DNA from 3 places in the Carnobacterium viridans genome. Region 1 is predicted to be linked to each of the others. Evidence: a T-box and tRNA genes for the amino acid it is inferred to sense, from the RefSeq annotation. Region 1 holds a T-box; the other regions hold tRNA genes.
The links. A T-box is a leader RNA that pairs with one kind of tRNA and senses whether it is charged. The one in region 1 lies ahead of argS (arginine--tRNA ligase), so its partner is inferred to be a tRNA-Arg.

Region 2: it has a tRNA-Arg gene. The T-box ahead of argS (arginine--tRNA ligase) is inferred to sense a tRNA for this amino acid. The anticodon was not compared.
Region 3: it has a tRNA-Arg gene. The T-box ahead of argS (arginine--tRNA ligase) is inferred to sense a tRNA for this amino acid. The anticodon was not compared.

The regions. Positions count from the first base shown of each region.
Region 1 covers NZ_FNJW01000008.1:501,037-509,177, reverse strand. The annotation lists gene trmL (tRNA (uridine(34)/cytosine(34)/5-carboxymethylaminomethyluridine(34)-2'-O)-methyltransferase TrmL) at 1-427, shown strand, start outside; gene BLT48_RS03840 (thiolase family protein) at 607-1,857, shown strand; gene BLT48_RS03835 (acyl-CoA thioesterase) at 1,860-2,393, shown strand; gene argS (arginine--tRNA ligase) at 2,726-4,420, opposite strand; T-box leader at 4,512-4,748, opposite strand; gene argR (arginine repressor) at 4,920-5,375, shown strand; gene BLT48_RS03820 (phosphohexomutase domain-containing protein) at 5,407-6,936, shown strand; gene BLT48_RS03815 (aldo/keto reductase) at 6,998-7,858, shown strand.
Region 2 covers NZ_FNJW01000008.1:689,768-697,908, reverse strand. The annotation lists gene BLT48_RS04700 (hypothetical protein) at 1-642, shown strand, start outside; gene asnB (asparagine synthase (glutamine-hydrolyzing)) at 832-2,724, shown strand; tRNA gene BLT48_RS04690 (tRNA-Arg) at 2,879-2,952, opposite strand; gene BLT48_RS04685 (TetR/AcrR family transcriptional regulator) at 3,042-3,656, opposite strand; gene BLT48_RS04680 (hypothetical protein) at 4,001-4,888, shown strand; gene BLT48_RS04675 (aminopeptidase) at 4,955-6,193, opposite strand; gene BLT48_RS04670 (TetR/AcrR family transcriptional regulator) at 6,748-7,305, shown strand; gene BLT48_RS04665 (flavodoxin) at 7,693-8,141, opposite strand, start outside.
Region 3 covers NZ_FNJW01000008.1:1,918,458-1,926,598, reverse strand. The annotation lists gene BLT48_RS10745 (DsbA family protein) at 249-776, opposite strand; gene clpP (ATP-dependent Clp endopeptidase proteolytic subunit ClpP) at 967-1,560, opposite strand; gene BLT48_RS10735 (tRNA dihydrouridine synthase) at 1,878-2,858, opposite strand; tRNA gene BLT48_RS10730 (tRNA-Arg) at 3,245-3,316, opposite strand; gene whiA (DNA-binding protein WhiA) at 3,494-4,450, opposite strand; gene mgfK (gluconeogenesis morphogenetic factor MgfK) at 4,481-5,497, opposite strand; gene rapZ (RNase adapter RapZ) at 5,494-6,381, opposite strand; gene BLT48_RS10710 (phospho-sugar mutase) at 6,585-8,141, opposite strand, start outside.

The DNA of each region.
Region 1 (8,141 bases):
ACAGTTGCATTTGATCGAACCTTTAGGATTTCAAACGGATGATAAACATTTAAAAAGAGCCGGATTGGATTATTGGAATGAAGTCCATATCACGTATCATAAAAATCTAGCAGCATTTATGGAAGTCGCTCAAAATGGTCAATTGCATTTGATCACAAAATTTGGTCATCGCGTCTATAGTGATGTTAATTATGCCGCAACTGAAGGCGATCATTATTTTCTATTTGGCAAAGAAACGACTGGTTTGCCAGAAGAATTTATGCGCGAACACGAAGAGGATTGTTTGCGTATACCAATGAATGACGAGCATGTACGGTCATTGAATTTATCCAATACAGCGGCTATTTTAATTTATGAGGCTCTTCGTCAACAAGGTTTTGAAGGTATGGAATTAGCCCATCATTACGATAACGACAAACTGGATTAATGCTAACCTTAAGAATCAAATTTATTTGATTCTTATTTGTTTAATAATGACAAATGTTATCTTAAAGGTAAAGCTTTTCTTAATATTGCTTAAATAGGGCAATGAGGTTTGATAATCTTTTTTGCAAGAATTATAATGAATAAGAATGCATCCCTATAAGTTAAGGAGAGGTTTAATTTATGCCAAGATTAAAAACTGAAGATCCCATTGTTATTGTTGGAGCAGCGCGTACACCAATTGGTGCTTATTTAGGTGGGTTAAAAACTATTCCTACTGGAGAACTAGGAGCGGTTGCGCTCAAAGAGGCTATTAAACGAGCTGGGTTAACGAATGAAGAGATAGATGAAGTCATAGCTGGTCAAGCAATGGGAACACAAGAGGAAAGCAATATTGGACGAGTTATCGGATTGAAGGCTGGCTTGAGACAGCAATCGACGGGCATGACAGTAAATAGGATTTGTGGTTCAGGTATTCAATCGGCTATTTCAGCGGTGCAAGAATTGATGACAATGGATGTCAATTTCATTGCTGCTGGTGGAGTGGAAAGTCTGTCTCGTTCAGAGTATTATTTACCTCTTGAATCGAGATGGGAAGGCTTTAAAGCCGGAAATTTTACTGTTATTGATGCAAACTTAGCACTTCATCAGCATGCTCAACCCAATGCACAATACCCTGAAGTTCATCACATGGGAGACACTGCAGAAAAAATTGCTGAAAAATATACAATTACTAGAGAAGAACAAGATGCTTATGCAATGGATAGCCAACGAAAAGCTGCCCAAGCCAGTGACAATGGGCGGCTTGCTCAAGAAATTGTTCCGATTGAAGTAAAAGGGCGCAAAGGAAGTATAACTGTCATTGATGCAGATGAACACCCTAGACCAGGAACAAATATGGAAAGCTTAGCTCGATTAAAACCGGCTTTTCGTAAAGATGGTAAAGGTACGATCACTGCTGGAAACGCTTCTGGGTTGAATGACGGGGCAGCTTTTGAGATTTTTACTAAAACTTCTGTTGCAAAAGAGCGTGGACTAGATGTAATGGCTAAAATTGTTGATTTTGCAATAGCTGGGTGTGATCCAAATGTAATGGGATTGGGCCCCGTTTATGCGATCAATAAAGTTTTGGCACAGTCTAATTTAACACTTGAAGATATTGATATTTTAGAAATCAATGAAGCTTTTTCCGCTCAAATACTGGGTTGTATGAAAGAATTAGGCATTGAACCTGGTTCAAAAATGTATAAACGCTTGAATCCAAATGGTGGAGCTGTAGCATTAGGTCATCCTTTAGGAATGTCAGGGGCTCGTATCATTACGTCAGTTTGTTATGAATTTAAAAATCACCCTGAAAAAAAATATGCCATTGCATCAGCTTGTATTGGTGGCGGTCAAGGAATCGCTTTATTATTAGAGAATGGATCTGTTTAAAAATGAATGAAAAAAGACCTGTTAAAAGATGTCGCGAATCATTAGTGGTTCAAACGCATAGGATCTTCCCAAATCAATTGAACAATCACGGAACATTATTTGGAGGAGAACTTATGAGTATGTTGGATGTTGCAGCTTCGATAGCCGTGACCAGACACGCTCGATCGCAATCTGTAACAGCTTCAACGGATTCAGTAGATTTTTTGCATCCCATTCAACGAAATGATGCGATTACTATTGAAGCTTTTGTTTCAGGTGTTGGAAAATCATCTGTAGAAGTTTTTTGTAAAGTTATCGGAGAGAATTTGCTTACTGGAGAGCAATATTTAGCGGTCACAGCTTTTTTAACATTTGTAGCCTTTAAAACCGATAAAAGTAAAGCCATCGTACCTTTGATCGAACCTGAGACAGAAGAAGAATCGTTTATCTGCAATGGATACGAAGAGCGGAATAAAAACCGCTTTATTAAAAGAGAATTCAATAAACAATTTGCTCAAAAGATTACATTAACGAACTCTTGGATGGATGAAGACTAAAAAAATAAACAACAAAAAGGGATTAAGACGTTTTGTCTTAATCCCTTTTTGTGATTCTTCGTCAAAATGGTGTGGATAGAACAAAATAAAAATTCTTCTGGAATAGACGGGTTTGCTTGTGGAAAGCCATGGAATCGCCTGAAGCCTAAAGTTCATAGTCTTCAGAGCTTTCAAGCCTCAAATATAGCATAACTGCTAAAGCATTAACGCTATATAATTCGCATTGAATTCAATGCATGGCTACAAGCAAACCCTATTCCTCCAGAATTTTCGTGCCATTAATTTAACTAAGCTATCAAAACTAAAAAGTATAGAGCCTTTTTTGGTATCTATTACATTTGATCGGGTGCTTGAACACCTAATAATCTTAAATCTTCTTTCAAAATTGTTGCAACAGATTGAACAAGAGCTAAACGAGCAGGTTTTTGAGCATCATCAGCAAGTACTTTACTGTTTGCATAGTATTTATTGAATGCTTGAGCTAAATGGATAGCATGTTTAGCAATAACAGAAGGCTCAAATTTTTCATAAGCACGTTGAACATCATCTGGGTAGCTTTCTAGTAATTTGATAATTTCCCAGCTATAAGCATCATCTAAAGGATAGTCAACAGTTGTATCGATTCCAGCAATCCCAGACTTTCTTAAGATACTCATTGCACGGGCTCTTGTGTATTGCACATAAGGACCGGTTTCTCCTTCAAAACGAACAACTTCTTCGATAGTAAAGTCAAAATTATTTAAACGATCATTTTTTAGATCATGGAAGACAACAGCACCAATCCCAACTTGGTCAGCAATGACTTCTTTATTTGGCAGATCTGTATTTTTTTCTTCAATTTGTTCGAGTGCAGAAGCAACAGCATCATCTAAAACTTCCTCAAGTAAAACGATTTTTCCTTTACGAGTAGATAATTTTTTACCGCCTTGTGTGATCAGTCCGAATGGGATGTGGTGCATATTATCCGACCAGTCATAACTCATTTCTTTTAATACAGCTTTTAATTGTTTGAAATGGTTGCTTTGTTCATTACCAACAACATATAAAGACATTGCAAAATCATACGTCCGTTTACGATAAATGGCTGCAGCTAAATCACGCGTGATGTACAAAGTTGCGCCATCAGATTTTTTAATCAATGCTGGATTTAAGTTGTATTTTTCTAAATCGACGATAGTAGCACCGTCATTCACGGTCAATACATTTTTTTCTTCTAGTAATTCCATAACTTCTTGCATTTTGTCGTTATAGAAAGCTTCACCATTAAAAGAATCAAAAGTAATGTTTAAACGTTCGTAGACATGATTAAATTCTTTAAGAGATTCTTCACGGAACCATTTCCATAGTTGCTGAGCTTCTTGATCGCCATCTTCTAATTTTTTAAACCATTCACGAGCTTCGTCATCTAATTCAGGTTTTTCTTCTGCTTCTTCATGGAATTTTACATATAAGCGTAAAAGTTCGACAATCGGATCTTTTTTTACAGCTTCTTCGCTGCCCCAAAGTTTGTAACCAACGATCAATTTTCCAAATTGAGTTCCCCAGTCCCCAAGGTGATTGATTTTAATAGGATTGAAACCTACTTTTGTTAGAATATTTGCTAACGCATTTCCGATAACAGTTGAGCGTAAGTGGCCCATTGAAATGGGTTTGGCAATATTGGGTGAGGACATATCAATAGGAACATTTCTGTTTCCACCGATATCAGCATCTCCGTAGTGTGGGCCTTTTTCAAGGATCTCTTTTAATACGGCAGCACTAACTTCCTTTTTATTTAAAAAGAAGTTTAGATAAGGTCCAACAACCTCAATTTTTTCAACAATAGGTGAATGAACTGTTTCCCCTAATTCAGTTGCAATTTGTTGAGGTGCCTTGCGAAAAGCTTTTGCTAAAGCAAAGGCAGGGAAAGCAATATCACCATGTTCTGCAGATTTTGGATTTTCTAATAAACCGACGATTTTTTTAATTGGTAATGCATCACCAATTTGTTCTTTTAAAGCTTGTGCAACACCTAATTTATAATCCATTTTTTTCCTCCTAAGTGAACGTCTTTTGACGATCAGAATTTAGTATTTTAGACATAAAAAAAACGCCCAATTTTGATTCTATGCTAATCAAAAAAGAGACGAGGCTTTCCCGCGGTACCACTCTTGTTGCTTCGTCCAATGACGAAACCACTTGTTTTTAGATAACGGCAAACAAAACCGAATGAGCTGATGAATACAAGTGAACTGTATTTTAAACCAGCTTTATTCCCTCCGAAGTGCGTTTCCTGAAAGTTTACATTGTTGGCTTGCACCATCCCAACTCGCTTGAAATGTTTCTTAACAGTACTTTCTTCATCATAGAGCAGATATAGTTGAACTTTATTTATTATAGCAAATTGTCTAAGAGAATACCATTCTTTTTAGTTAATAGAATTTTTATTCACCTTTTTGTAAAAATATCACAAAATATAAGCGTATACATCATTTGTTTGGTATACTACAAAAGAAGAATCGTTAAATTAGAAGGAGGCCTTGCAGTATGAAAAAATCAAATCGACAATTAGCAATCAAACAAATTATCACAAATCACGACATTGCTACACAAGAAGAGTTGTTGCATTATCTCAAACAAGAAGGGGTTGAGGCTACACAAGCAACCATTTCAAGAGATATCAAAGAAATGCATTTAGTTAAAACAACATCATCCAATGGTAACGTTAAATATACGATATTCCAAAACAATCGTATGTCTAATGAGGAAAAGCTACAATCTACATTAGGAGATGTTGTGATTCGATTGACCCAAGTACAGTTTACGAATGTATTGATGACTATACCGGGTAATGCGCACGTGGTGGCTGCATTGTTAGATGCCATTGATTTTCCAGAAATGGTTGGTACTGTAGGCGGTAATGACACTTGTTTAATTATTTCAAAAGATGAAGAAGATGCTAAAAAAATGCATGAGTATTTAAAAAGATGGATCGAAGCGTGATTTTTAAAATGTTATAGGGAGTGGATTAATCATGAATTCTGAATTTAATTTAGCTTCGCTACAAAATGGATCTGACATTCGTGGGATAGCCTTGAAAACGTCAGACCATGATATAACCTTAACAGATGAAAGCATTGAGAAAATTGCTTATGGATATGCTGTATGGCTAAAAGAAGTAAAGCAATTAGCTATAGAAGATGAAAAGAAGCCAGTAATCGTTTCTGTAGGACATGACAGCCGATTATCAGCTGGACGGATTAAAGCAGTCTTCATAGAAGGATTGAATAATGCAGGAATAGATGTTGTAGATGTAGGACTTTCTACCACACCTGCAATGTTTATGTCTACACAATATGACTCATATAAATGTGATGGTGCTGTTATGATAACCGCTAGTCATTTGCCATTTGAGTATAATGGATTAAAATTTTTCACAAAAGATGGCGGTGCGGAACACGAAGATATCGACTTTATTCTGCAACAGTCCAACTGGGAAAATGTTACTTGGGAAAATAATCAAGGAAAAGTTTCAAAAGCTCCTTTGCTGAATGATTATGCGAAAGACTTGGTAACTAAAATTCGAATTGGAATTAATGATAGCAATCATTATGAAAAACCGTTAACCGGTCGCCACATTGTTGTTGATGCAGGAAATGGAGCTGGAGGTTTTTTTGCTGAAAAAGTATTAATTCCCTTAGGTGCTGATATCAGTGGCAGCCAATATTTAGATCCAGATGGCCATTTTCCTAATCATATTCCAAATCCTGATAATAAAGAAGCGATGAAGAGTATTCAAGCAGCTGTTTTGCAACACAATGCAGATATGGGTGTTATTTTTGATACAGATGTTGACCGTTCAGCCTTAGTGGACCGTAAAGGCGACACGTTGAACCGTAACAATTTAATTGCTGTTATTTCAGCTATTTTAATAAGAGAAAACCCAAATACGACAATTGTGACAAGTTCAGCTACTTCTGAACACCTGAAAACGTTTATCACGTCTCTAGGGGGCAAGCAAGATCGGTACATTACAGGATATCGGAATGTCATCAATCGTGCGATTCAGTTGAATAAAGAAGGCGTCCAAACCAGCTTGGCTATTGAGACAAGCGGGCATGCAGCACTTCAAGAAAACTATTTTCTAGATGATGGTGCATACTTAGTTGCAAAAATATTAATGGCCGATGCGAATTTGAAAAAAGAAGGAAAAGACTTCTCAGATTTAATCACAACTTTAAAACAACCTGTTGAAACGGATGAAGTACGGTTTAAAATTTTGCCAGAAGATATCCATGTGACTGGTAAGAAGATTATGGAAGATTTCAGTCGTTTTATTGAGAAAGAAACTGATCTGTCAATTGAACCTGCCAATTTAGAAGGTGTACGTGTAAACACTTCTGGACAGTATGGTGCTGGGTGGATGTTATTGCGTATGAGTTTGCATGAACCTTTACTAGTTTTGAATTTAGAGAGCGATCAAGCTGGAGCCATTAAAAAGTTAAGAGAAAAAATGAAAGACTTTTTTTATGAACAAGTTGACTTAGATTCGTCTCGCTTGTAAATTCCATTCAAAATGGTTTAAACTTATTAATGTAAAAATGATAGCGAAGGAAGTGTAGTAAATGGGTGAACCGTTAGTAGAAAGTATTGAATTATACAATGGAGTTAAAATTCCTAAATTGGGTTTAGGATTATTTTTAATGAAAAATGAAGCTGAATTAGTAGATGCTGTTAAATACGCCGTAGAAGTAGGCTACCGTCATTTTGATACAGCTAAAATTTACGGCAACGAAAAATATTTAGCTCGCGGATTAAAAGAAGCTGGGATCAACAGAGAAGAGGTTTTTATTACTTCTAAAGTATGGAATTACGATCAAGGTTATGAACAAACAAAAGCAGCATTTCAAGAAAGTCTAGATCGTTTAGACACTGATTATTTAGATTTGTATTTAATTCACTGGGCTGCTCCAAAATATGTTGAAACCTGGAAAGCCATTGTTGAATTGTATGAAGAAGGAAAAATCAAAGCTATTGGAGTATCTAACTTCCAAATTCATCACCTCGAAGAACTTAAAAATCAAGGGTTGATGCAACCAATGATCAACCAAATTGAAACACATCCTGAATTTCCACAGAATGAATTGCATGAATACATGAAGGCAAATGGCATCATTCATGAAGCATGGGGTCCTTTAGGCCAAGGGAAATCTGACCTACTAAACCATCCAATCCTATTGGAAATCGGTCAAAAATATTTCAAGACTCCTGCACAGGTGATTATCCGCTGGCATTTAGAACGTGGAGAAGTTGTTATTCCAAAATCAGTTCATGACAATCGTATTTTAGAAAATAGTAATGTATTCAACTTTTCTTTAACAACTGAAGAGATGGAACAAATTAAGTCATTGGAAACTGGAATAAGATATGGCAGTGATCCTGATGACCAAGAAAGATTGTTAGAAACATCCGTTAGACCAGTATAATAAAAAATGGAAATTCAACAAATAGTATTGATTGAATAAAATAAATTTCTTCTGGAATGGACGATTTTGCTTGTGGAGAGCCATGGAACCGTCTGAAGTTGCTCTATTTTAGAACGTGTTTCAAAAAGCAAACCTGACGTCCGCTTTGTCATGGCTGTAGTTGCTTTAGCTACGTACAGACATGATACACTTAGGCGCAAGCCTACAGTGCTTCTATTTAATGCTCGATGGTCAGTGAACATACTGCGCTTATTCGCTCCAGTTGCCCTAGCTCTCGCGGCTT
Region 2 (8,141 bases), 190 kb from region 1:
TCAATCGATTTGCCAAATGAGAAAATTGAAAAAGATGAAAAAATTAAAATGGATTTAGTGGATTCAAAAGACAAAGAAATTCAATATGTTGAATTACTGAATGCAGGAAATGATATCCATTCTTCAAAAATTTTAGTTTACCGTGTAACTCTTGATGTTCCACAAACAGAAACGGAAGTATATGATGAAAACGAAATAATAACTCAACCTGTTTTTGGACTAATCGGTGTAAACATAGAAACAGGAGAACAATTTTTAATAGATGTTTCAGATAAATTAGATAACAAAGCTTTAGGAAATACGATACTTATTGAAAATTCTACTTTGTATTTTTACAAAAAGAATGACACAACGTTGTCTCTTTACTCTTATTCCTTAGAGCAAAGAGAGTTATTAGAGCTTGAATCCGTTGAATTAACTAAAGAACAACTAGCAATTTTAAAAGCAGATGTCATTCTGCAAGTGAAAGATGGGATTGTTTTCTTTGCAGAAAGTTCTAATGTAACAGATAAAGCTATGCAAATCATGGCAATTGACAGTAATTCAGGGGAACTTGTTTTTGAAGGAACAATCGATGAAAAAGTTAATCAACCATCTAAAAGAGATGAGTTGTATCTAAGCGAAATTTTATTTCAACAGTAAAACAGAAGACAGGCGTTTTTTCTATTAAATTAAATAAAATAAAAAAACTATTGATATATTAAAGTAATAGTTGTAATATAAATGTAATGAAAACGCTAAAAACTAGTCTTTAGTGTTTTCATTTAAAAGCTATTTAACCGTTGATAACAGAAAGTATAAAACAGTTTGTTTATAAAGGAGAGCACAACTATGTGTGGATTTGTTGGGTATATTTCTAATACAGAAAATACAATACAAAAAACAATTGAGAACACGATTGATCAAATGAATAAAATGATTGTACATAGAGGGCCAGATGAAGAAGGCTATTATAGCGATGATACGATTGCGTTAGGTTTTAGAAGATTAAGTATTATCGATATTGAAAAAGGACATCAACCATTGTCTTATGAAGATGAACGCTATTGGATTATCTTTAACGGTGAAATTTATAATTATATAGAATTAAGAAAAGAACTAAGTGTTCAAGGCTATGCGTTTAAAACGGATAGTGACACAGAAGTCATCATTGCAGCTTATTCAGCATACAAAGAAAAAGTAGTGGATAAATTAAGAGGAATGTTTGCATTTGTGATTTGGGATAAAGTAGAAAAAGTGTTCTTTGGAGCTCGTGATCATTTTGGAATCAAACCTTTTTATTACGCAGTAGAAGATCAAGGTTTGTATGTAGCTTCTGAAAAAAAAGCTATTCTAAAAGTGGTTCAAGATCGACAATTAGATCAAATTGCATTACAAAATTATTTAACCTTTCAGTATGTTCCAGGATCAGAAACGATGCACCAAGCGATTAAGGAACTTCCACCAGGTCATTTTATGACAAAGAAGATAAATGAAACTGTAAAAATTACTAGATATTGGCAAGCAGATTTTTTACCTAGTAATAAATCAGAAGAACTAGTTGCAAAGGAAATTAGAACAAGCTTATGGGATTCTGTTGAAAAACACATGAGATCTGATGTTACAGTTGGTTCCTTCTTATCAGGAGGAATTGATTCGTCAATCATTGTAGCGATGGCACGTGAGTTTAATCCTAAACTTAAGACATTATCCGTTGGATTTGAAAGAGATGGATACAATGAAATTAACTTAGCTGAAGAAACGGCAGAAGAGTTAAAAGTAGAAAACTTTAGTCACACGATTACTGCAGAAGAATTTATGGCTGAATTTCCACGTTTTATTTGGCATATGGATGACCCTTTGGCTGATCCTGCAGCTATGCCACAATTCTTTTTGTCAGAATTAGCTCGAAAGCATGTAAAAGTTGCGTTATCAGGCGAAGGAGCGGATGAATTATTTGGGGGATATGGTATTTATAACGAACCGCATGCATTGAGAATGTTCAATCGCAATGGTAAAGTTACTAATCAAGTTATCCATCAGTTAGCCCGGCTAATGCCCGAGGGAGTAAAAGGAAAAAGTTTTCTTCTTAGAGGAACCATTCCGCTAGAGCACCGGTATGTAGGAAATGCAAAGATTTTTGACGAACGTGAAAAAAATAACTTATTAACTAATTATAATCCTAACCATCCTTTTCAGAACGTAACAGAACCGATTTATCAACAAACAATTGGCTATCATCCAGTAGATAGAATGCAATTGATTGATATTAATACGTGGTTAAGTGGAGATTTACTTTTAAATGCAGATAGAACCACAATGGCTCATTCATTAGAATTGAGAACGCCGTTTTTAGATAAAGAAGTATTTAAGGTTGCTAGAGAAATACCTGCACATTTAAGGCTTGCTCATGGAACGACTAAATATATTTTAAGAAAAGCAGTTGAAGGAATTGTTCCAGAAAATGTTATTTACCGTAAAAAATTAGGTTTTCCAGTTCCAATCCGTCATTGGTTAAAAGATGAAATGTATGATTGGGCATTGACGATTATACGGGAATCTCAAACAGAACATATCTTGAATAAAGGTTATATTGAAGACCTTTTAATCAATCATCGCATAGGTAAGATAGACTATTCACGCAAAATATGGACAGCTTTAACTTTTATGGTTTGGCACCGTATTTATGTCGAAGAATCACAAGAATTTTTGACTGAACCCCTCAGCGTTATTGTACAGCATTAATCAAAAGTTAAAACTAAATAAAATCAAAAACAGAACCTTATTCAAGCAAGGTTCTGTTTTTGATTTTCTCAGTTTTGATAAAATTTAAAATAGAAAGAAAAATAGCTCTTCTTTCTATTTTAAAAATATTGATTTTCTCTTTATTGATGTAAAATGATCCTAGAGAGATTTGAACTCCCGACCTAACGTTTAGGAAACGTTTGCTCTATCCACCTGAGCTATAGGACCGTATGAACACAGTCTCTATTTTCTCACAGTTTAAAATAAATGTCTAGGTTTAAAATGAAAGCTCAAATTTGTATCATTGATGACCTAAGTTAGTCGTTTTCAGTTACAAAATTGGACAGTGGCAATTGAAAAATACTACGATCTAAAACAAAGATATCTGTCAGTTGTTGTGCCATTTCAGTAGTAGAAGAAGCGTAGTTTGTTTCATCCCATTCAACTAAGTAACCGTAAACTCCATTAGCGATATAAGCACCAAGAGGTTTTTGCGATTTTAAAGAATATTGAACAGTGGAGAAAAAGCTTTCGTTCAAAAATTTTTTTAACACAGCAGAAAATTGCAATTGGAAGTTTAGGAAACCAACAGAATGAATAGCTAAATGAAAATAATTACGGTGTTCACAGATAAATACAAAGAGGGCATCTGATAAAGGAATGGTTTTTAAATTAGAATAACAGATATCTCGGTAGTTATCTTCCAACATAATCGTTAGATGATCTAGAAATTGATCTAGTATCTCTTTTAAAATATCTTCTTTATAGGCATAATGTTTATAAAATGTTCCTCTATTAACGCCGGCTTTATTGACAATTTCAGTAATTGAAATCGTCTTAAAATCGCGTTCATTCAATAAGCTGATGAACGTTTCAGATATAGCCTTTTTGCTACGCATAAAGCGAATATCGACTACTTCTTTTTGTGACATAAGGTTTCCTCCTGAAATTAGCGTGCTGTTTATGTGATTTACATATAAAAGATAGTTAAATGGTGCTATGTATGATTATTAGTATACAGTAAAAAAATCTTTAAAAGATAAAGTGAAAGAATTAATAAGTGAACAATTGGTGACAACCCAACAATTTGTCATTAAATGTTCAAGAAATTGCTAATATAAATAGCGATATTGTGCCTAAAAAAAATTTTTGAACGATTCAAAAAAAGATGGCTGTCAAATGAAGGAAAAAAGTACATAAAAATAAAAAAACATGTGCTATAATAAGGTTGACTAAACAAATCATTTATTATTTTTTGAGGAGTGAGAAATTAAAGATGGGTATAAGGGATCTAGTAAAAAAATGGATAGGAATTCACACTAACGAAGTAGGGTCAACAGATGTTGCAGTCATGGAAAGAAGTGAAAACGTTTTTTTTGCTGCCGATGAAGAAATGATTCAACCTCTAAACTATGAAGTTTATTATAAGATGATCGATCAAGAAGTCGAATTGACCAGCACTATTTTATCGTCTCAATACGATGAAGGATTAGCCAGCGATGTTGTAAAAGTAGAAATAGATGGAATCCCAGTTTTTATCGAACGGAATGAGCTGGACTTTAAACCGCATCAATTGTCACTAATGCATTATGTAGGGGGAGAAATTCAGTTTCAACTCATCAGTATAAATGAAAAAGAAGGTTCGATGCTAGGCTCAGTAAAAAAAATAAGAGAAAAAGAATTTGATTTACTACATAAAGAATTGAAAGAGGGAAAAATAGTCGAAGCTAAATTAACCAAGCATTTGCGTTATGGGGCTTACTTTTTAATTGGAAATACCTCTGTTCAGATGTTGAATAAAGATTTTGCTGAAGATCATACTACGATTGGGGATGTCTTAACTATAGGAGATACAATTAAAGTAAGGTTTAACCGGATTACGGAAAATAAAAATTTAAGAGTAGAGCCTATTGTGAAATACAAAAATGAAGTTTCCGTTTCTTTAGAGGATATGGAAGCCAATCAAGTTGTGCTAGGAACTGTTAGAAACATTAAAAAATGGGGTATCTTTGTAAGAATTGCACCAAATTTAGATGCATTATGCTCTATTCCGACACATTTAGAAGTAAGAGAAGGCGATAAAGTTTCCTTCAGAATCACACAAGTCTTAAAAGAAGACAAACGGGTCCGAGGAAAAATTGTTCGTTTGGTAAAAAAAGAGTAATGGATAACAGTATAAATACAAAAAACGACTAGACAAGTGCCTAGTCGTTTTTTGTGAGTCTCAACATTAAGCCCAGTCGCCATTACGGAAAACAGGAACAGTACTACCATCTTTGCGGATACCATCCACATCCATTTTGTCAGAACCAATCATGAAGTCAACATGAATCGTTGAACGATTTAAGCCGGCAGCTTTTAATTCTTCTTCTGACATTTCTGTCCCACCAATCAAACTAAAAGCGTAAGCAGAGCCTAAAGCCAAATGGTTGGAGGCATTTTCATCGAATAAAGTATTAAAAAATACGATACCGGATTGAGAAATAGGAGAAGGATCAGGAACTAAAGCTACTTCACCTAAACGTGCAGAACCTTCGTCTGTCGCAACTAAATTCTTCAAAACTTCTTCGCCTTGTTCAGCAGTAACATTTACGACTTTACCGTCTTTAAATGTGAATTCCATGTTCAAAATCGTGTTACCAGCATAGCTTAATGGCTTAGTGCTACGAACTACGCCGTCAACGCGATTAGCGTCAGGAGCAGTGAAGACTTCTTCAGTGGGCATATTTGCCATGAAACGTTCGCCACGAACGTTATCACTACCGGCACCTTCCCAACGATGACCTTCAGGTAAACCAACCGTTAAATCAGTACCAGGAGCTGTGTAGTGCAAAGCTACAAATTGTTCTTTATTTAATTCATCAGCTTTTTCATTCAACGTGATATCTTTTTTAGCCCAAGATGCAACAGGATCAGCGTCATAAAGATTAACCGCTTTAAAGATAGCATCCCATAATGCATCAACTTGTTCTTCTTCAGTTGGTAAATTAGGGAAGACTTTAGCTGCCCATTTAGCACCAGCAGCTGCAGCCACTGTCCAACTCACTTTATTCGCTTGAGTTGCTTTACGTTGTTCACTTAAAGCTTTCCCGGCTGCAGATTGATAAGCAGCGATTTTATCGCTGTCTACACCAGATAATGCATCTGGATCTGAGGAACGGACGCTGATGCGGCTAGCTCCCTTAGCAATTTGATCTAATGATTCGTCAATTTTATATTGTGGAATAGCCGTTAAACGATCTTGAGGTGTCCCAATAAATTGTTCACGGTTCACGACATCATCTGCCCATTTCACAATTACTTCTGTAGCGCCTAAAGCATAAGCTTCTTTGGTAATTAAACGAGCTAAGGGTGCTTGATCTACATCGATTTGCAAGACAACCGTGTGTCCTTCTGTCACATTTATACCCGATTTAACGAGCAAATGAGCGTATTTTTGTAAATTTTCTTCAAAGTTTGGCAATACCATATTTTTCCTCCTAATAATACAAAATGAGGTTGGAACAAAAGAAACTAGAAGCAAGCAACTATACTTTTCGTTCGTTTGGTTTCAAACTCTTACGTACTAATAATAGCACACGAAAGAAAGAGAAACAATTTCCTGAATAATTTTATTAGAATGATAAATAAAAATAGATTGACAATAGATAACTATCGTGTCTCGAACGCTTTTTTAAAGTAACTAAATAGCTAGACCAATTTAATAGAACAAACACATAGTGTACAAGTGTTTGTTTTTGCAGTACAAAAGAGTTCTCTTTTAATCACAATAGTGATAGAATAAATTAAGGATTATTGGAGAGAGAATCCGAACAAACAGGTACAGTATTGTTTTTTGACACACGTTTTAAACGAATGCTGTTTAACACTGAACTCAATTTCTAGATGAGATTAGTCAGTTAATCGCAAAGATAGACACAAAGAAAAAAGTCAAAAACTGTTGGTTGTAGATGTTGAAATATTCGGAAATAGATTATAAAGTCTCCTAATTATTGGTAAATGATGCAAAAGAGGTGAACTGAGATGGCTAGAAAGAAAACAATTTTAAAATCACAAATTCTTGAAACAGCTTATCAAGTTGTTAAAACAGAAGGATTTGAAGGTTTTACAGCACGTAATATTGCAAAAAAAATGGATTGCTCAACGCAGCCGATCTATCTAGAGTTTAAAAATATGGATGACTTAAAACACGAACTCGTTGTGAAAATAAAAAACTACATCGATGAGACTATTTATACTAAAGAACGCACAGAAGATCCTTTGCTCAATATGTGTTTGAACTATGTCTATTTTGCAAAAGAAGAACCTGTCTTTTTCAAAGCACTCTTCTTTGAGTCACAACTGGATACAGATCAAATGCATGATATTTCATTGGATAAAATGATGGAAGTTTTTAAACAAAACGAAGGAACAAAAGATTTATCTAAAGCTGAAAAAAAGAAACTATTCAAAAACATTTGGATCACAGTTCATGGCACAGCGGTGTTAGTTGCACAAGGGTTCTTGAAGTTCCACGAAAAAGACGTAACCGATTATATCAATCAAGTATTAGTACAACATGTGCCAAGTTATAAAGCATAAAAAACAGTTGTATAGCAGATAGTGTTGATAGAACAAACTAAAATTTCTTCTGGAATAGACAGTTTTGCTTGTGGAGAGCCATGGGAACGTCTGAAGTTGCTGTATTCTAGAACGTGTTTCAAAAAGCAGTCCTGACGTCCACTTCACGAATAATGCTCGATGGTCGTTGACCATACTGCGCTTATTCGCTCCAGTGATTCAGGTCTAAACGCTTTTAGTCACACTCCCAATGAAGCATTAACGCTTTATAATTCGCATTGAATCCAATGCATGGCTACAAGCAAACCTTATTCCTCCAGAAATAACTTCTAACCAATTTAACTAAGCTATCAACACTAAAAAATATAGACTAAAAAACTTCCTCGCCATTATGACGAGGAAGTTTTTTTATGTTAGAGACTCTGCTTTTTCTACTAATGCTTTAGCAAAAGCTTTTAGCTGTTCGATATCTTCTTCATTAGCATCTAAGTCAACTTTGACACTTTCAGCACCTTCTACAGCACCGATTGAAGCTAATTTATTGGAAAAATCAATTACTGATTGGCAAAATTTTTCATAAAAGTGATCACCTGATCCGAACGTACCAAAAACTTTGCCTGTTAAATCAATTTCACTCAGTTCTTCATAGAAATCAACGAACTCATCCGGTAAATTCGCATCGCTTCCATAAGTATAGGTACCAATGATACAGATATCGACATCCAATAAATCTTCCGGTTCAGCTTGCATACATTCAACTGTTTCAACATCCACACCTAAATCTTTTAACGCTTCGTCTACAATATCTGCGCACTCTGCTGTGTTGCCCGTTAAACTTGCAAAGACAATTAAAGCTT
Region 3 (8,141 bases), 1.4 Mb from region 1:
CGTTTTGTGACCGCGTCAGTCGTTCAGCGACCATTGTTACTTAAAAAAACAAGAGAATCAAAAATGAAAATCAAACTTTCAGTTTCCTGTACTTGTTTTCTTATCATTCAACAACTGCACTAAACGAAGCACTATTGCCATCTCTCACAACAATAATTGTACCAGTTATCTATTCATCTTTCAACTGTTATGTTTATAAGTTTTTCATTAAAATTGTGTAAAAGACCTGTTTTTTTACAAGCGATTTCTTAAAGGCGTGCTTCAATCAAGTTTTTAAGTTCTTGTTGCGTAATATGTTCATCGAAAATCTCTTCATCAATAAACACGGTTGGTACAAATACAACATTTGCTTGGTTTGCTTCTTGAATAATTTCTTGAGCTACTGATTCATTTGACTGTATGGATAAATTTCTTTTCTCAACTACATAAGCAGCTATAGCATCAAACGATTCTAAATATCCCCACTCTTCTTGGTGAGCAAAAAAGAAATCAATGTCTTTAAGCGCTTTTTCAGGGTTTGAATAATCTAAATAACGGTGCACGATATTCCCTTTTTTCAAACTCGGTTTTTCTTTATCAAAATGTTTAATGATTCGTTGCACTTTCCCAGCAGAAACATATTCGTTTAGTACATCTTTTGAATCTTCATACCACATTTTACAATAGGGGCACTTTAAGTTAATAAATTCGATTACCTTAACTGGAGCATCATCACTTCCAATTTTAATTCCATGGGTTGTATTCACTTTGTCTGTTTTAATGTTGCTAATATCCATTAAATATCCTCCTTTATTTACTTAATGATTTCATTATACAGATAATATTGAATCAATTAAATGGATTTGACTTATTTAGTTTTCCTACTGACCAATGGAGCAAAAAAAAGAGACTAAAGCGTTGCTCCAATCTCTTTTTTCTTTACTCTTCAATTGAAATACTTAGCTAGACGAATCTCATCTAAACGTTTTAGCTTAAAGCTGAGCTATTTTCCATGATTTCATCAATCAAACCATAAGCCTTCGCATCTTCTGCAGACATATAATTATCACGATCTGTATCACGTTGAATGACTTCTATTGGTTGTCCTGTACGATCTGATAAAATTTTATTCAAGCGTTCACGTGTGTTAAGGATGTGACGAGCAGCAATTTCAATTTCCGTAGCTTGCCCTTGAGATCCGCCCGATGGTTGGTGAATCATGATTTCAGCATTCGGCAACGCATAACGTTTTCCTTTTGTACCAGCTGTCAATAAGAAACTACCCATTGAAGCCGCCATTCCCATTGCGATAGTTTGTACATCTGCTTTGATAAAGTTCATTGTATCAAAAATCGCTAAACCAGCAGTTACACTGCCACCTGGAGAATTAATATAAATATAAATATCTTTTTCAGAGTCTTGTGCATCTAAAAATAACAGCTGAGCGATTACAGCATTTGCTAGATCATCGTCTACTGGACCACTTAACATAATAATGCGGTCTTTTAAAAGACGCGAATAAATGTCATAGGCACGTTCACCTCTAGATGACTGTTCGATTACTGTAGGGACTAAATTCATAATTTGTTTCCTCCTCAATTGTTCATTTCTTTTATAGCGTAACTAAATGATTCACACTATGAGTTACTAAGTGTATTTTACTCCATTGGTCAAAAAAGGTCAATTTTTTTCGTTTGCTAACTTTGAAAAAAAAGTGATTAGAATTTATCCTCTAATCACAAAAATAATCTTTAAATCTTTAATAAAATTCAATCATTTTGAATAAAATAATTATAACATAAATAGTTTATTCAAAAAATTAAAAGCTTACAGATAGTTATGACTTATTTTTTCTTTTATCCATCACAAAAAAGATACTTTTAATGAGTGATATTCTTTTATTCTCCTAAGATATCCTGATTTTTTTCTTCAAATTCATCAAGTAATACGCGAGCTTCATTAGTTGTTTCTGTTTCCATCAACTGCACTCTTAAGTCACTTGCTCCACGAATACCACGAACATAGATTTTAAAAAAGCGGCGAAGTGGTCTGAATGCACGAGGTTCATCAACGGTATATTTATCAAAAAGATCTAAGTGCAATCTAAACAAATTCAGCAATTCTTGGCTGCTGTGCTCTTTTGGTTCTTTTTCAAACGCATAAGGGTTGTGAAAAATACCTCGCCCAATCATAACACCATCCACACCATATTCTTCAACCAGCTTCAACCCAGTTTCGCGATCCGGAATGTCTCCATTGATTGTCAAAAGTGTTTGAGGTGCAATTTCGTCACGTAATTTTTTGATTTCTGAAATCATTTCCCAGTGTGCGTCGCCTTTACTCATTTCTTTTCTTGTTCGTAAATGGATAGAAAGATTGGCAATATCTTGTTCAAAAACGTGTGTCAACCAATCACGCCATTCATCGATAGTTGTATAACCTAATCGGGTCTTGACACTTACCGGTAGCCCTCCTGCTTTTGCTGCTTGGATTAAATCTGCAGCAACTGCAGCTCGGCGAATAAGGCCACTACCTTTTCCTTTACCTGCTACATTCGGTACCGGACAGCCCATATTAATATCGATTCCTTTAAAACCTTGTTCTGCCATACCAATGCTCATTTGGCGGAAGTGTTTTGGTTCGTCTCCCCATATATGAGCTACCATCGGTTGTTCGTCCTCAGTAAATGTTAAACGACCACGGACACTATCACGTCCTTCTGGATGACAATAACTAACAGCATTTGTGAACTCTGTAAAAAATACATCTGGTTTGCCTGCTGCACTTACTACATGGCGAAACACGACATCCGTTACATCTTCCATCGGTGCCAATATAAAAAACGGACGTGGCAAATCTTGCCAAAAATTTTCTTTCATTTTCAATAATCGATCCTTCCATAACGGGCTATCAGCTTATACTTTCACCCAAATGATATACACTAACTATATAGCCTTTTAATAATGGTTTTTTAACAGTTGGAATTATACAGCCATTTGTAAAATAAGTCCAATTCGTTTCCTTTAGATGCTCTACCTTTTCGTTCCGCTTCTAAAAATCGATTAGCAATTTTATTAAAACTTCAAGTCACTGAAAATCCAAAAAATAACATAGAACAAATGAGATAGAAAAAAAGATCCAAAAATCGTAAGTATTCCCACGAAATTCGGGTCTGAATTTTACATGTATTCTCTTCAACCGTATGTGGTAATGATACGACACACATTTCAAGTTTTGTTATCCCACCATCATTAGCATACTTAAATGCCCCCTGAGGGAATCGAACCCCCATTTCAAGAATCGGAATCTTGCGTGATATCCATTACACTAAGGGGACTGCTATACTCAAACGAACTTATTTAAGAAGCTGTCCTATTCTGACGATCGTCAAAATACCAACTATTACAGTGTAGCCCAGTTATAATGAAAAAACAAGGAGAATTTATAGACTGACGAAGTCTACAGTTCTCTTCGAACCGCGATATTTCTTGCATATCTTTATCTATTCCTCTTTTTAATTGCCTACAAAGGATCTTGTACGTTCCTTAGTTCTTAAGTTTTCTGCCATCTCATTCAACTTGCGCAAGCGATGGTTGATTCCTGACTTACTAATCGTTCCGCTAGGGATCATTTCTCCTAATTCTTTTAGCGTTACTTCTGGGTATTCTAAACGCACAAGCGCGATTTCTCTTAGTTTTGTTGGAATTTTATCTAATCCAATCATCTCATCGATAAATTTAATGCTTTCAATTTGTTTACTTGCCGCATCAATCGTCTTATTTAAATTGGCATTTTCACAATTGACCAAACGATTTACTGAATTCCTCATATCTCTGATAATTCGTACATCTTCAAACTTAAGCATACCGCTTGTTGCGCCAATCAACGCTAAAAAATCTGCAATTTTTTCTGCTTCTTTCAAATAAGTAATATACCCATTGCGTCTTTCTAATGTACGTGCATTCATATCGAATTGATTCATCATTTGACAAATATCATCATTATGTTCTTCATAACTTGAATGAATCTCAAGATGGTAACGACTAGTTTCTGGGTTGTTCACGGATCCTCCTGCTAAAAAAGCGCCTCGTAAATACGATTTTACTTTTTGAGTATTCATCATTACTTCATCTGAAACATGACTATGAAAAGACATCCCTTCCATAATAGATAAATCTGAGAGCACTTCCTTAGTACCTTGTTTTAACCGAACAATATATACATTATTTTTCTTTAATTTCATTTTCCGCCGAACCAATAATTCACTTTCAACATCAAAATGATCTTTCAGCAACACATAGATTCTTCTTGCGATAGCTGCATTTTCAGTTTGTACGTTCAAAATAAATTTTTTATCTACTAACCCAACTGTTCCATTCATGCGAATCAAAGCTGCTAATTCAGCTTTGGCGTGTTCTCTATGAACTTCTAATTGAGTTAATTCTTTTTTTACTTCTGAAGCATAAGACATAAAGTAACCTCCTTTCTATTCTTTATTTAGTTAATAAGCATTTCTTTTTTCCAACCGTCTATTGTCAAAAGCCAATTTAAATAATTCATCCACAACTTTTGTCCCATTATGAAAGACTCCTTGGTCTCTTAATTCAAGGAAATCATCCGATATAATGGAAGGAACTTCCTCAGCTAATCCTTTAAAGTTATGAGCTACTTGTACTAAATACTCATTATAGCGTTCGGCATCCATATAATTTTCTGGAACTTCCCCAATATTGACTAAAACTGTATCAATGAATTTTTTTTCTAAGTGTTGATGCAGCACGCATATGTGATCAGCATCCGTAAAATTTTCGGTTTCGCCAAGTTGAGTCATGATATTGCAAATGTAAACAACTTTTGCTTTAGTCTCTTTGACTGCTTCCCCTAAATCACCGATCATTAAGTTGGGTAAAATACTCGTGAACAAGCTTCCAGGTCCTAAAACGACCATATCAGCATCATGAATAGCTGCAATGACTTTTCTAGAAGCTTTAGCTTTATGATTATCTTCTACTGTTGTTACATAGACACGTTCTATTTTTTTTCTTTCTTTGGCAATTTTTGATTCGCCTGAAATTTTAGACCCATCTTCAAAAATAGCATGCAGTGTTAACGGTTCTTCTGCTGCTGGGTAAACATGTCCATCCACTAACATCATTTTAGACAATAATTGAATGGCTTCAAAAATACTCCCTCTCATTTCAGACATGGCCGCAATGATCAGATTCCCAATTGAATGTCCTGCTAAAAAGTTATCATTTGTATCAAATCGATATTGGAAAATTCCTTTTTGAACAGGCGGGATATTAGAAAGTGAAATCAGCACATTTCGAATATCTCCTGGCGGAACGATATTGGCATAATTTCTTAACGTTCCGCTGCTTCCTCCATCATCAGCAACAGTCACAATGGCTGTTACATCTGCTTCTTTTAATTTTAAACCATTTAAAATAACGGGTAACCCGGTACCTCCACCGATAACCACAATTTTAGGTCTATGCTTCTTTCTTTCTTGTATCATGAACGATTCACCGATTCTTTAACCTTTCCTTTATCGCGATGAGTAACATGAACAGGGTACCCATCGATTTCAATTTTCTGAGCAATCCGTTCTACTAAAGCTACTGAGCGATGTTTTCCACCCGTACACCCGATAGCAATGGTAACATTGTTTTTACCTTCTTTTTTGTATCCTGGTAAAATATACTCTAACAGATCTGTGAATTTACGATAAAAAATTTCTGTTTCTGGTTGTTTCATTACATAGTCATAAACAGGCTTATCCTGGCCTGTTAACGGCCTTAAATTATCGATATAATGCGGATTAGGTAGGAAGCGAACATCCATCACTACATCTGCATCAATTGGTAAGCCATATTTGAAACCAAATGATACCATTTCAATTCTGAACAACTCTGTATCGACGGTTTTAAAATTACTATTAATTTTTTCTCTTAATTGTCGCGGCGTCAATTTCGTTGTATCAATTACAAGTTGAGCTCGCCCTTTTATGTCTTCTAACAATTCTCTCTCTTTTTTTATTCCTACTATCAGACGTCCATTCATTGCTAAAGGATGTGTACGTCGTGTTTCTTTATAACGCGAGACCAATTCTTCATCACTTGCATCTAAATAAACTATTTTTGTCGTCACAAAAGAGGTATTATCCATTGATTCCAAAGCTGTTACGATTTCTTCAAAGAAGGCTCTGGAACGTAAATCAATTACTAAAGCAATTTTTGTTAATTTGCCAGATTCTTTAACGAGTTCCCAAAATTTCGGCAGTAAACTTGGCGGCATATTGTCCACACAAAAATAACCCATGTCCTCAAAACTCTGCATTGCCACAGTTTTACCTGCTCCACTCATTCCAGTAAGAATGACTAATTGTAGACTATCTACCATCTTATTCGCCTCTTTCTTTTGGTTCTTTGGACTTCACCTAAATCATTATAGCATGCCGGGTGTGTCGTGTATAGTTATCTCAAGCTTTTCCTTAAAACTTAATCATTCCTTAGTCAAGTTGCTAAAGATACTACATTTTTTAGACAGCAAAAAAAAAAAACAACGCAATTTAAACTACTTTGCGTTGTTTTTTTGCTGTCTTTTTATTCGTTAACGATTGAATTAATGCTTTCTTCAAGACGAATGACTTTATTTTCAATCTCTACTCCTGAATCATCACATGCACCAATGTAAAATTTAATTTTAGGTTCTGTTCCTGAAGGACGGATAGCAATCCAACTGTTGTCGACTAATTTGTATTTCAAGACGTTGGCTGTAGGCATGTCAATATCTTCAGTTGTCCCATCATTAAGCGTACGTTTAGCGAGTGAAAAGTCCTCTACGTATTCGACTTCAATTCCAGCAAATTCTTTTGGTGACTCTTCACGGAATTTCACCATTAATGCTTTGATTTTTTCAGCTCCAGTGATTCCTTGCATGCTGATGGAGATTGTTTTTTCTTTAAAGTGACCATAGTTATGGAAAATTTGTTTCAATCCGTCATATAATGTGTCACCTTTTTGTTTATAATAAGCAGCTACTTCTGCAATCAGCACAAGGGCTTGAATAGCGTCTTTGTCTCGTACGAATGGCGACACAAGATAGCCGTAACTTTCTTCAAAGCCGAATAAGAATGTTTGACTGTTATCTGTTTCATATTGTTTAATTTTTTCAGCAATAAATTTAAATCCAGTTAAAACATTTACCATTTTAACACCAAAACTTTCGGCGATAGCGGTAGGCAATTCACTCGAAACGATCGATTTAAGCACGACACCATTTCCAGGCAACGTTCCTGCATCTCTATGTGCAGTCAATAAATAGTGCAACATCAAACTGGCAATTTGGTTTCCAGTTAACACTTCGTAATAACCTTCTGCAGTTTTAACAGCTATTCCCAATCGGTCAGCATCTGGATCTGTTGCCACTAATACATCAGCATCAATTTCTTTACCTAACTTGATTGCATATTCAAATGCACCAGGTTCTTCGGGATTAGGAGACTTAACTGTCGAGAAATCAGGATCTGCTTCAGCTTGTTCTGGAACAAGGTAAATAGATTCAAACCCGGCATTTTTTAAAGCTTTTTCACCTAACATTTTTCCAGTTCCATGAAGTGGCGTATAGACTAATTTCATCTCTTTGCTCATTTCCTTCACTAACTCTGGATTAACCGTAACTTTTTTCACGTTTTTTAAGTATTCACTATCTACATCTTCTCCAATAATCGTAAGCAATCCTTGTGATTCAAGATCTTCTTGTGATAACACATCAATTTCAAGGATATTTTCGACACTACGAACATAGTCTGTTAAAGCATCTGCTTCTTTAGGTGGCATTTGTCCGCCATCTTCTCCGTACACTTTGTATCCATTGTACTCAGCTGGATTGTGACTTGCAGTAATCATGATTCCTGCAAATGCATTTAAATGACGAACAGCAAAAGATAATTCTGGTGTCGGGCGAAGACTTTCAAAAACAAAAGCTGGAATTCCATGTGCTCCAAGTGTTCTTGCTGCTTCCATAGCAAATTCTGGAGACTTATGTCTTGAATCATAAGCGATTGCGACTCCACGTTTTTGCGTTTCATCTCCAAGACTGTCCATAAAACGAGCTAGTCCTTCTGTTGCTTGTCTTACTGTGTAAGCATTCATACGATT